One region of the Staphylococcus sp. M0911 genome, then DNA from elsewhere that is predicted to be linked to it. Evidence: predicted binding sites of a transcription regulator. Region 1 holds the regulator's gene; the other holds the start of a gene.
The links. Region 1 encodes Rex, which represses fermentation and respiration genes when NADH is low (regulators of the CRP and FNR family bind a similar motif). Its sites were predicted from a motif close to TTGTGAAATATTTCACAA; they were not measured.
Positions count from the first base shown of each region.

Region 2: arcA (arginine deiminase) is a predicted target of Rex. The motif match lies at 2,749-2,766, and genes of this name have one in related genera.

Region 1 covers NZ_CP022881.1:876,318-881,310, reverse strand. The annotation lists gene ssp1_RS04270 (LacI family DNA-binding transcriptional regulator) at 1-661, opposite strand, end outside; gene ssp1_RS04265 (sulfurtransferase TusA family protein) at 801-1,025, opposite strand; gene ssp1_RS04260 (YeeE/YedE family protein) at 1,038-2,108, opposite strand; gene ssp1_RS04255 (hypothetical protein) at 2,280-2,585, opposite strand; gene ssp1_RS04250 (redox-sensing transcriptional repressor Rex) at 2,613-3,257, opposite strand; gene abc-f (ribosomal protection-like ABC-F family protein) at 3,512-4,993, shown strand, end outside.
Region 2 covers NZ_CP022881.1:123,541-128,533, reverse strand. The annotation lists gene ssp1_RS00580 (SulP family inorganic anion transporter) at 74-1,525, opposite strand; gene ssp1_RS00575 (arginine repressor) at 1,912-2,388, opposite strand; gene arcA (arginine deiminase) at 2,825-4,060, shown strand; gene argF (ornithine carbamoyltransferase) at 4,115-4,993, shown strand, end outside.

The sequences.
Region 1 (4,993 bases):
TTAATGCTTCTTCATATTTAAATGAGGTTTCAAATATATCTGGTTTAATTTGATATTTTGATAAGCCATCGATTAAACCACTTTTCCTATGTACACCTACCGCAATATCTTTCTCAGTAACACTAAAAAATACAACACGTCGCGGTTGTCTTTGACCTACCCACTCACCCACTTTTAATCCTGCTTGATAATCATCATGCGTGATGCTATGTAAACCAGGATATGCTTGTCCAACAATAATGACAGGTACATTAGCTTTATCAATCACTTCCAAATGTTTATCAGTAATATCAGTTGCCATTAAAATAATTGCATCTACTTTACTACGAGATAACGTTTCAATGGCTTCAATTTCTGCTTCCATATGTAATCCAGTATAGTTAAGTAACAGTTGATAGTTATGTTGTTGACATTGATTTACGATACCCTTCACTGTTTCATCAACAGCATAAGAGTTCATCCTTGGAATGATAGCACCTATAATACGTGTTTGAGTTGCTCTTAAACTTTGCGCGAATTGATTCGGTTGGTAGTCATGTTCATTAATGATCCTACTTAGTTTCAAACGTGTCTTTGGACTGACAGATCCATTATTTAAATACCTAGAAACCGTACTCTTTGATACTCCTGCTAATTTTGCGATATCCGATATATTTTTTATAAAAGTTACTCACCCATCATATTTTGGAAAACTTATATCTATTCTATCATAAATGTAATCGCTTAAAATACTAATTTCTAGTTGAATAAATATAGATAGAGCACCCATGATGGATGCTCTATCTATATTTATCATTATTTTACGCCTTTTGTACAGTAATTGTCCAAGACGCATCACCAAGTTGTTCATAATTAGTAACAGGGTAACCATTTTCTGCCGCCCAATTAGGGATTGCCTCAGTCGCCTGTGTACAATCAAAATCAATTTTTAATTCATCACCAGAATCTAATTCAGTCATTTTCTTTTGAGCTTCTATTAAAGGGAAAGGACAAACCATACCAACTGTGCCTAATTCATATACCATAATAACTCCTCCTTAAGTCGTTTGTGTTTGTTGTTTTTTAGTCGATTGTTGTAGTTGTTTCATTGGCTTAATAAAAATAAAGTAACTCATAAACCATACACCTAGAATCATTGAACCTAGACCAATCCAGCCTTGCCAACTCATTGTCGCCGTTTCAACTAAGCCATTACCGATTGAACAACCACCTGCAACAGAGGCTCCAAAGCCCATTAAAATGCCACCAATTGCACTATTTCTAATTGTTTTCTTATCTGGTAAACGCCATTTAAATTCTTTTGATCCTTTAGCAGCAATGTAAGAACCTAGGAATATACCTATAACTAAAAATGCGCCCCAATCAATGAGTTGTGTATTTCCAGTAATTAAGAAATTAACAATATTTGCTGAAGGTGTCGTAATTCCTAATCCATAATCTCTACCAGTAGAACTACTCATTGGCCAAGCTAATAAAGCGATTAAACCAACTGCAATAGCCGCTACAAACGGATGATATCTTCTTTCAAATAAATAATGTCTTACGCCTGAATACTTCTGTTTTAATTTAGGGACTGCTACTTTAGGCTTTTTAAGTGTTTTTGTCACTAATATTAAAGTAATTAACGTTATTAGTATTACTAAAATCCAATTGGGAATATGCAATGTATCTGCCATACTTGCATTGACATTTGTAGGTTGATTAATTACTTTTAGGACTGGTGACAAAACACCTGTCTTAGTAATTGCACTTGTTAATGCATATAAAATGAGTGCAACCCAACTACCTATTAAACCTTCTCCTGCTCTATAATATGTTCCAGTAGCACAACCACCTGCTAATACAATACCTATGCCAAAGACAAAAGAACCAATGATTGTACCAACAATTGGAAATGTGTGTGCTGGAACATTTACTATACCTAAACTTGTTAATATTAATAAACCAATACTTTGAACTGTAATAGCAACAAGCAATGCATAGAACATTTTATTACTTTTTTGAACATACATATCTCTAAAACCGCCTGCTAAGCAAAAGCGTGTTCGTTGCATTACAAATCCTAATAGTACGCCGACGATCAAACCGCTTATAATCATCCAAACCACGTTATCACCCTTTTCCGATATAAATACTAAGTTATTTTACAGGATAAAGTGTTATATTTCAAGTTCACTATCATAATATGTTTCTTAATTCTACACATTTATCAATGAAATGCTTTATTTAAAATAAAAAAAGAGTACATCTCGATAAGATGTACTCTTGCTCATCACTTTTTAAAGTGCTTGTATTTCATCGATATAATGAACTAATGCTTGCAATTCATTTGCTTTAAAATGACTAAATTTATACCAAGTTTGGTTATAGTAAATCAATAATTTATGTCCCAGTAACCCCTTACGTATTTGGTAACGAATAATTTTTTTAACATCAATATCTAAATTTAGAGGATTATGATTTGTATAATAGGACTTGAACACTAATGTATGACCGTTCAATACCAATTGTCCTGGAATGTATATTAATGTAGGTAAATGTGCTTTATACATACACCCTATTTGAATCAATACTTTATCATTCATAAAAAGTCCCACCAAATGATCAATATGCTATTTCATTGATTCATCATAATTTCTCATAAAGAAAAGTAAGGACTGTAATTCAATACCTAAATCAATATGATGTACTTGTACATCAGTTGGCGTACTCACTCTCGCTGGTGTAAAATTCATAATACCTTTAATACCAGATTCAACCAGCTCATCTGTAACACTTTGGGCAACCTGTTCAGGTGTTGTAAGAATGACTACATCAATATCTTGATTTGATAACGTATGTTTTAAAGTCTTGCTATCTTTTACAACAACACGGCCTACTTGTTCGCCGATGACATCTTGATTTACATCAAATGCTTCTGTAATGGTCATTTCATCGTGAATTGAGAAGTTATATGTTAATAATGCTCGACCTAAGTTACCCACACCAACAATTGCAATTTTAATATCATTGCTACCACTAATTTCAGCTTTGAAAAATTCAATTAAACTATCTATATTATAGCCATATCCTTTTTTACCTAATTCGCCAAAATATGAAAAATCTCTACGAATCGTAGCTGAATCTATTTGTAATGCTTCGCTAATAGCTTTAGAATTAACACGGTCAATACCTTTAGATTTTAGATTACTCACAAATCTATAATATAACGGTAAACGTTTTAAAGTTGCTCGAGGAATTTTAACGTTACTTGCCATTTTATTTGTCTCCCTTCGACGCTAAACGGTTTTAATTTTATGTATATATGTTTGCAACAATAAAAATCCAAATAATTGTTCACAATGAATACTTGCTAATTATACATTAATAAAATTTAAAAATAAATATCCTAGTTTCAAGACACAGCTTAATACTGTAAAATAAATATTAATATGATAAACAAAACATTTAAACATATCAAACTATATGTATAGTTTATAATGATATCGCATATTTAGAAAGGTGAAGTCGGATGATACTTTTACAACTTAATGACATCTCTAAATCGTTCGATGGTGAAGATATCTTTACTAACGTTGATTTTGAAGTGAAAACAGGTGAACGAATAGGCGTTGTTGGACGAAATGGTGCCGGTAAATCAACACTTATGAAAATCATTGCTGGCGTTGAAGATTATGATAGTGGTCACATTTCAAAGATTAAAAATCTTAAGATGGGCTATTTAACACAACAAATGACGTTGGACTCTAACGCCACTGTGTTCGAGGAAATGTCAAAACCATTTGAACATATTAAAAATATGGAACTATTAATCAAACGTGAAACAGATTGGTTAGCTGCCCATGCAAATGAGTATGATACACCTACTTATCAATCACATATGGAAAAATATGAATCTTTATCAAATCAATTTGAGCAATTAGAAGGTTATCAATATGACAGTAAAATTAAAACAGTTCTTCATGGATTGAATTTTAATGAAGATGACTTTAATAAGCCTATTAATGACTTTAGTGGTGGTCAAAAAACACGATTATCACTTGCACAAATGTTGTTAAATGAACCAGATCTATTATTACTTGATGAACCTACCAACCATCTTGATTTAGAAACTACAAAATGGTTAGAAGATTATTTGCGTTACTTTAAAGGCGCAATTGTCATTATAAGTCATGATAGATATTTCTTAGACAAAATCGTTACACAAGTTTATGACGTCGCTTTAGGTAGTGTTAAACGATATATTGGTAATTATGAACAATTTATTCAACAGCGAGATAAATATTATGAAAAACGTATGCAAGAATATGAAAAACAACAAGAAGAAATTAAACGGTTAGAAACATTTGTAGAAAAAAATATCACAAGAGCTTCTACAAGTGGAATGGCAAAGAGCCGTCGTAAAACATTAGAAAAAATTCAGCGTATTGATAAACCAATGATTGATGCAAGAAGTGCTAACATTCAATTTGGATTTGATAGAAATACCGGAAATGACGTCATGCATATCAAACAATTAGAAATTGGTTATGATGATACACCTATTACTAAACCTATTAATTTGGAAGTATCCAAAGGTGATCACATCGCTATTATTGGGCCAAATGGTGTCGGTAAAACCACTTTAATTAAAACCATTGCTCAAAGACAACGTCCACTCGGTGGCGAAGTCACATTTGGTGCTAATTTACAAATAGGTTACTATGACCAAAAACAAGCTGAATTCAAATCAAATAAAACCATTTTAGATTATGTTTGGGACCAGTATCCAAATATGAACGAAAAAGATATTCGAGCAGTATTAGGCCGTTTTTTATTCGTACAAGACGACGTCAAAAAAATTATCAATGATTTATCTGGTGGCGAAAAGGCAAGATTACAATTAGCCTTGTTAATGTTGCAACGTGATAATGTACTTATTTTAGATGAACCTACCAATCACCTCGATATAGATTCGAAAGAAATGTTAGAACAAGCTTTAGAACATTTTGCA
Region 2 (4,993 bases), 750 kb from region 1:
CATCATAGTTAGTGCGCTGATATTTTACACAATTACCGTCATGAGTTCCTCTATATTTTACAGCTAGTGTCGATTAAATCAACTGGTTATGATTAATCTGACTTAGCTCGGAAATAATCTTTCTACTATCTGAATTTAACTTTTTCACATAGACGGTATTATGATTGGCTTCGAATTTCTGTACGATGGTATCAATCGCATTCACTGCTGAATCATCCCATAAATGTGCATGGTTGAAGTCTAATTCAATGACTGAATGGTCCACATTAAAGTCAATTTGGTTCATCATGGAATCAATAGATACAAAGAAAATTTGACCTTCAAAGTATACATGTAACGTCTCATCAAACGTCTCTGTTGTCACATTCACGTTAGAAATCTTAGTCGCGAAGAAGAGTGCACTAAATACGACACCTACGATAACACCAATGGCTAGATTATGTGTCATCAATACAATAATAACTGTTAGAATCATCACAAAGGCATCCGTTTTTGGAGCATTTTTAATATATTTAAAGGAATGCCAGTCTACTGTTCCAATAGATACCATGACCATAATTCCCGCTAAAATAGGCATTGGAATTTGCACTACTAAATCCCCTAATACAATAATCATAAATATGAGTACTACACCTGCAGTTAATGTCGATAATCGACTTGTCGCACCTGATTTCACATTAATGACAGATTGTCCGATCATCGCACAACCACCCATACCACCGAAGAATCCTGTAATGATATTTGCGATACCTTGTCCACGAGATTCCTTATTTTTACTACTATAAGTATTTGTAAATTCGTCTACAATTTTAGCAGTGAGTAAGCTTTCTACTAACCCTACAATCGCCATTGAAACTGAAAATGGTAAGATGATTTGTAATGTCTCCAGTGTGTAAGGTACTTGTGGAATAATGAAATGAGGCAATGCCTGTTTAATCGTACCTAAATCACCAACAGTATGCACATTGGCACCTGTAAACATATATAATGCTGTTAATAAAATAATCGCAATTAATGGTGCAGGAATTGCTTTAAAGAATCTAGGTACAATATATACGATTAATAAAGTAATAATGACATAAATGTAAGTCGCAATGGATATATTAAAAATATGCTCAATTTGAGATAGAAAGATCATAATACCTAATGCATTAACGAAACCAATCATTACGGATTGTGGAATGAACTTCATCAGTCTTCCTACTTTTAAAATACCTAAGACAAGTTGAATCAATCCCATTAAAATCGTCGCTGCAAATAAATATTCCACGCCATGTTCCTTCACGAGTGGTGTCACAACAAGTGCAACTGCACCTGTAGCACCTGAAATCATTGCCGGTCGTCCACCAACAATCGCTGTCACTGTCGCTATGATAAACGCCGCATATAAACCAATCATCGGGTCCACCCCCGCTATGATTGAAAAGGCAATCGCTTCTGGAATTAAAGCAAGTGCCACTACAATACCTGCTAGTATATTTTTCATTGGTTGATTAAACCACTGAACTTTCCAATTATCTACCATGACATCCGCTCCTTTTCATACTATTTAAATTCAATATTGATAAAGCGTACATTACGCCCCTGACGTCTGTAACATATGTATATACTTGCACTTTGCATACATATGCCATCACCACTTTTTTAGCAATAAAATAGAGCGAGTAAGAAACCATTGTGTCATTCAACTTGGTTTCATCACTCGCCCATGAAGGTGGCTATCTTATCATCTCATTAGAATTGTTATTTATTGACTATCCTACGTGCCACTCACTATATGACATATATCAATTGAATCGCGTTTTATTTGTCGAATTGAAACCTTACGCATTATAACATCAAGCTCGCTTCAATGGCAAAATTCATTTTGATACTTGTCATCGACTTTTAATATACATCACGTCACATGAATCATGACTTTAGTTCTTCTTGATACGTCTGTCCAAATAATTGATAATGTACAAATTCAGTAACATCAGCTGAACTAACTAATATCAATATCGTGTCATTACCGCCAACTGTTCCTAATACCTCATTTAAATTGAGCTGATCGATATAAAAGTTCACACTTTGCGCAAATCCTGGCGATGTTTTAACAATAAGGTAGTGATCTTTAATTGTGACCTTTTCGATCTCATCATTGTAAAAGGCTATGAGTTTCGTTTTCGCTTCGCTTTGAGCATTATCATTAAACTTTCGGTAACATCGATCATTATTGGCGGTAGGCATTTTATATATTTTAAGTTCATTTAAATCTCTACTAATCGTTGCCACACTATATTTGATACCAAAATGTTTATCAAGATAGTCCACAATTTCGGCTTTTGAACGTATGTCATTATCTTTCACAATTGTCGATATTAAATCCAATCGTTTACTTTTTCTCATATTTATTTACTCCTTTATCTGCATATTTCACAAAATACAGACAAACTTCATCACAAATACCATATCAAATTTCCTTCATACAATATGTGAAGTATTTCTCATTTATAACAATTTTTATAAAAAGTTTTATATTGATGTATAAAAATCTTCTTAAAATATAGATAGATTTAACATTTATAGTTAATTAATCATGCATGACTATCCATACATTCAATCGAATAAAAAATCATATTATATTAATTATTTATTATCGTATTAACTTAATATACATGTAATTATAGGTTTTATGCGTTTATATTGCATAATCTATCATCAAATTGCATTGAATAAATATTTTATATGAGATATTCGACATTATCATTGTGAAAAGATTCTCAATCTCTATGTTGAAAGCGCTTTATACTCTAGATGTATTAAATCAAAGGAGGAAATAACAATGGAAAAAGGACCTATCCACGTAAACAGTGAAATCGGCAAATTAAAAACGGTATTACTTAAACGACCAGGTAAAGAATTAGAAAATTTAGTACCTGATCATCTAAGTGGATTGCTATTTGACGATATTCCTTATTTGAAAGTTGCTCAAGAAGAGCATGACCATTTCGCTCAAGTACTTAGAGATGAAGGTGTCGAGGTTGTTTATTTAGAACACCTAGCTGCAGAAGCCATTGCAGATGCCTCTGTTCGCGAACAATTTATCGATGACATTTTAAAAGAATCTCAAAAGACTGTCCTCGGTCATGAAAAAGAAATTAAAGAACTGTTCGCGACATTAAATGACCAAGAACTGGTAGAAAAAATTATGGCTGGTGTACGTAAAGAAGAAATTCAATTAGAAACGAATCACCTCGTAGAATATATGGATGACCGCTATCCATTCTATCTCGATCCAATGCCAAACCTTTACTTCACTAGAGATCCTCAAGCATCTGTAGGTAGAGGAATGACTATCAACCGTATGTATTGGCGTGCCCGTCGTCGTGAATCAATCTTCATGACATATATTTTGAAATATCACCCAAGATTCAAAAACGACGATGTCCCAGTTTGGTTAGATCGAAATTCACCATTCAATATTGAGGGTGGCGATGAATTAATTCTATCTAAAGATGTACTTGCAGTTGGTATTTCTGAACGTACCTCTGCACAAGCTATCGAACGCTTAGCAAGACAAATTTTATTCGATGATCAATCTACATTTACTAAAGTACTTGCCATCGAAATTCCAAACAGCCGTACATTTATGCATTTAGATACAGTATTTACCATGATTGACTACGACAAATTTACAATGCATGCTGCGATTTTCAAAGAAGAAGATAACATGAACATCTTCACCATTGAAAAAGATGAACAAGGTCAAGACATTAAAATTACGCACTCAAACAAATTAAAAGAAACATTAGAAGAGGCGCTTAACATCGACAATATTGAATTTATCCCAACAGGTAATGGTGACGTTATCGATGGTGCCCGTGAACAATGGAATGACGGTTCTAACACATTGACTATCCGTCCAGGGGTTGTCGTAACTTACGACCGAAACTATGTATCTAACCAATTATTACGTGATAAAGGCATTAAAGTTATTGAAATTACAGGTAGTGAATTAGTCCGTGGTCGTGGGGGCCCAAGATGTATGAGCCAACCATTATATAGAGAAGATATTTAATTCAGTACACACATGTACTTTACTAATACATTTTAAAGAAATGAGGAATGAATCATGTCAGAAATTCAACAACCACTTAACTTAAAAGGTAGACATTTATTAAAAGAAGATGACTTTACGAAAAAAGAATTTAGCGATTTAATCGATTTCGCTATTACTTTAAAAGATTATAAACAAAAAGGGATTCCACATCGTTATTTAGATCATAAAAATATCGCCCTATTATTTGAAAAGAATTCTACACGTACACGTGCAGCCTTTACTGTTGCCTCTATTGATTTAGGTGCACATCCTGAATTCTTAGGAAAAAATGATATCCAATTAGGTAAAAAAGAATCTGTTGAAGACACAGCTAAAGTACTAGGAAGAATGTTTGATGGTATCGAATTCCGCGGTTTCTCACAAGAGATGGTTGAAGACTTAGCTAAATATTCAGGTGTACCTGTATGGAATGGTTTAACCGACGCATGGCATCCAACACAAATGTTAGCTGACTACATGACAGTTAAAGAAAACTTTGGTCATTTAGATGGCATCAAACTTACTTATGTAGGTGACGGACGTAACAATGTGGCTAACTCACTACTTGTGGCTGGACCAATGCTTGGTGTAGACGTAACAATTTGTTCTCCTAAAGCACTCTTCCCATCTCAAGACTATGTTGATATTGCAGAAAGACGTGCCAAACAAGACGGTGGTTCAATCACAATTACAGATAATATTGACGAAGGTGTTAAAGATGCCGATGTTATCTACACTGACGTGTGGGTATCTATGGGTGAAGAAAGTGAATTTGAATCACGTATTAAATTATTAAAAGACTATCAAGTTAATAGAGCTATGTTCGATAAAACTGGTAAAGATAGCACGATTTTCTTACATTGTTTACCAGCCTTCCATGATACGAATACAACATATGGTCAACAAATCAAA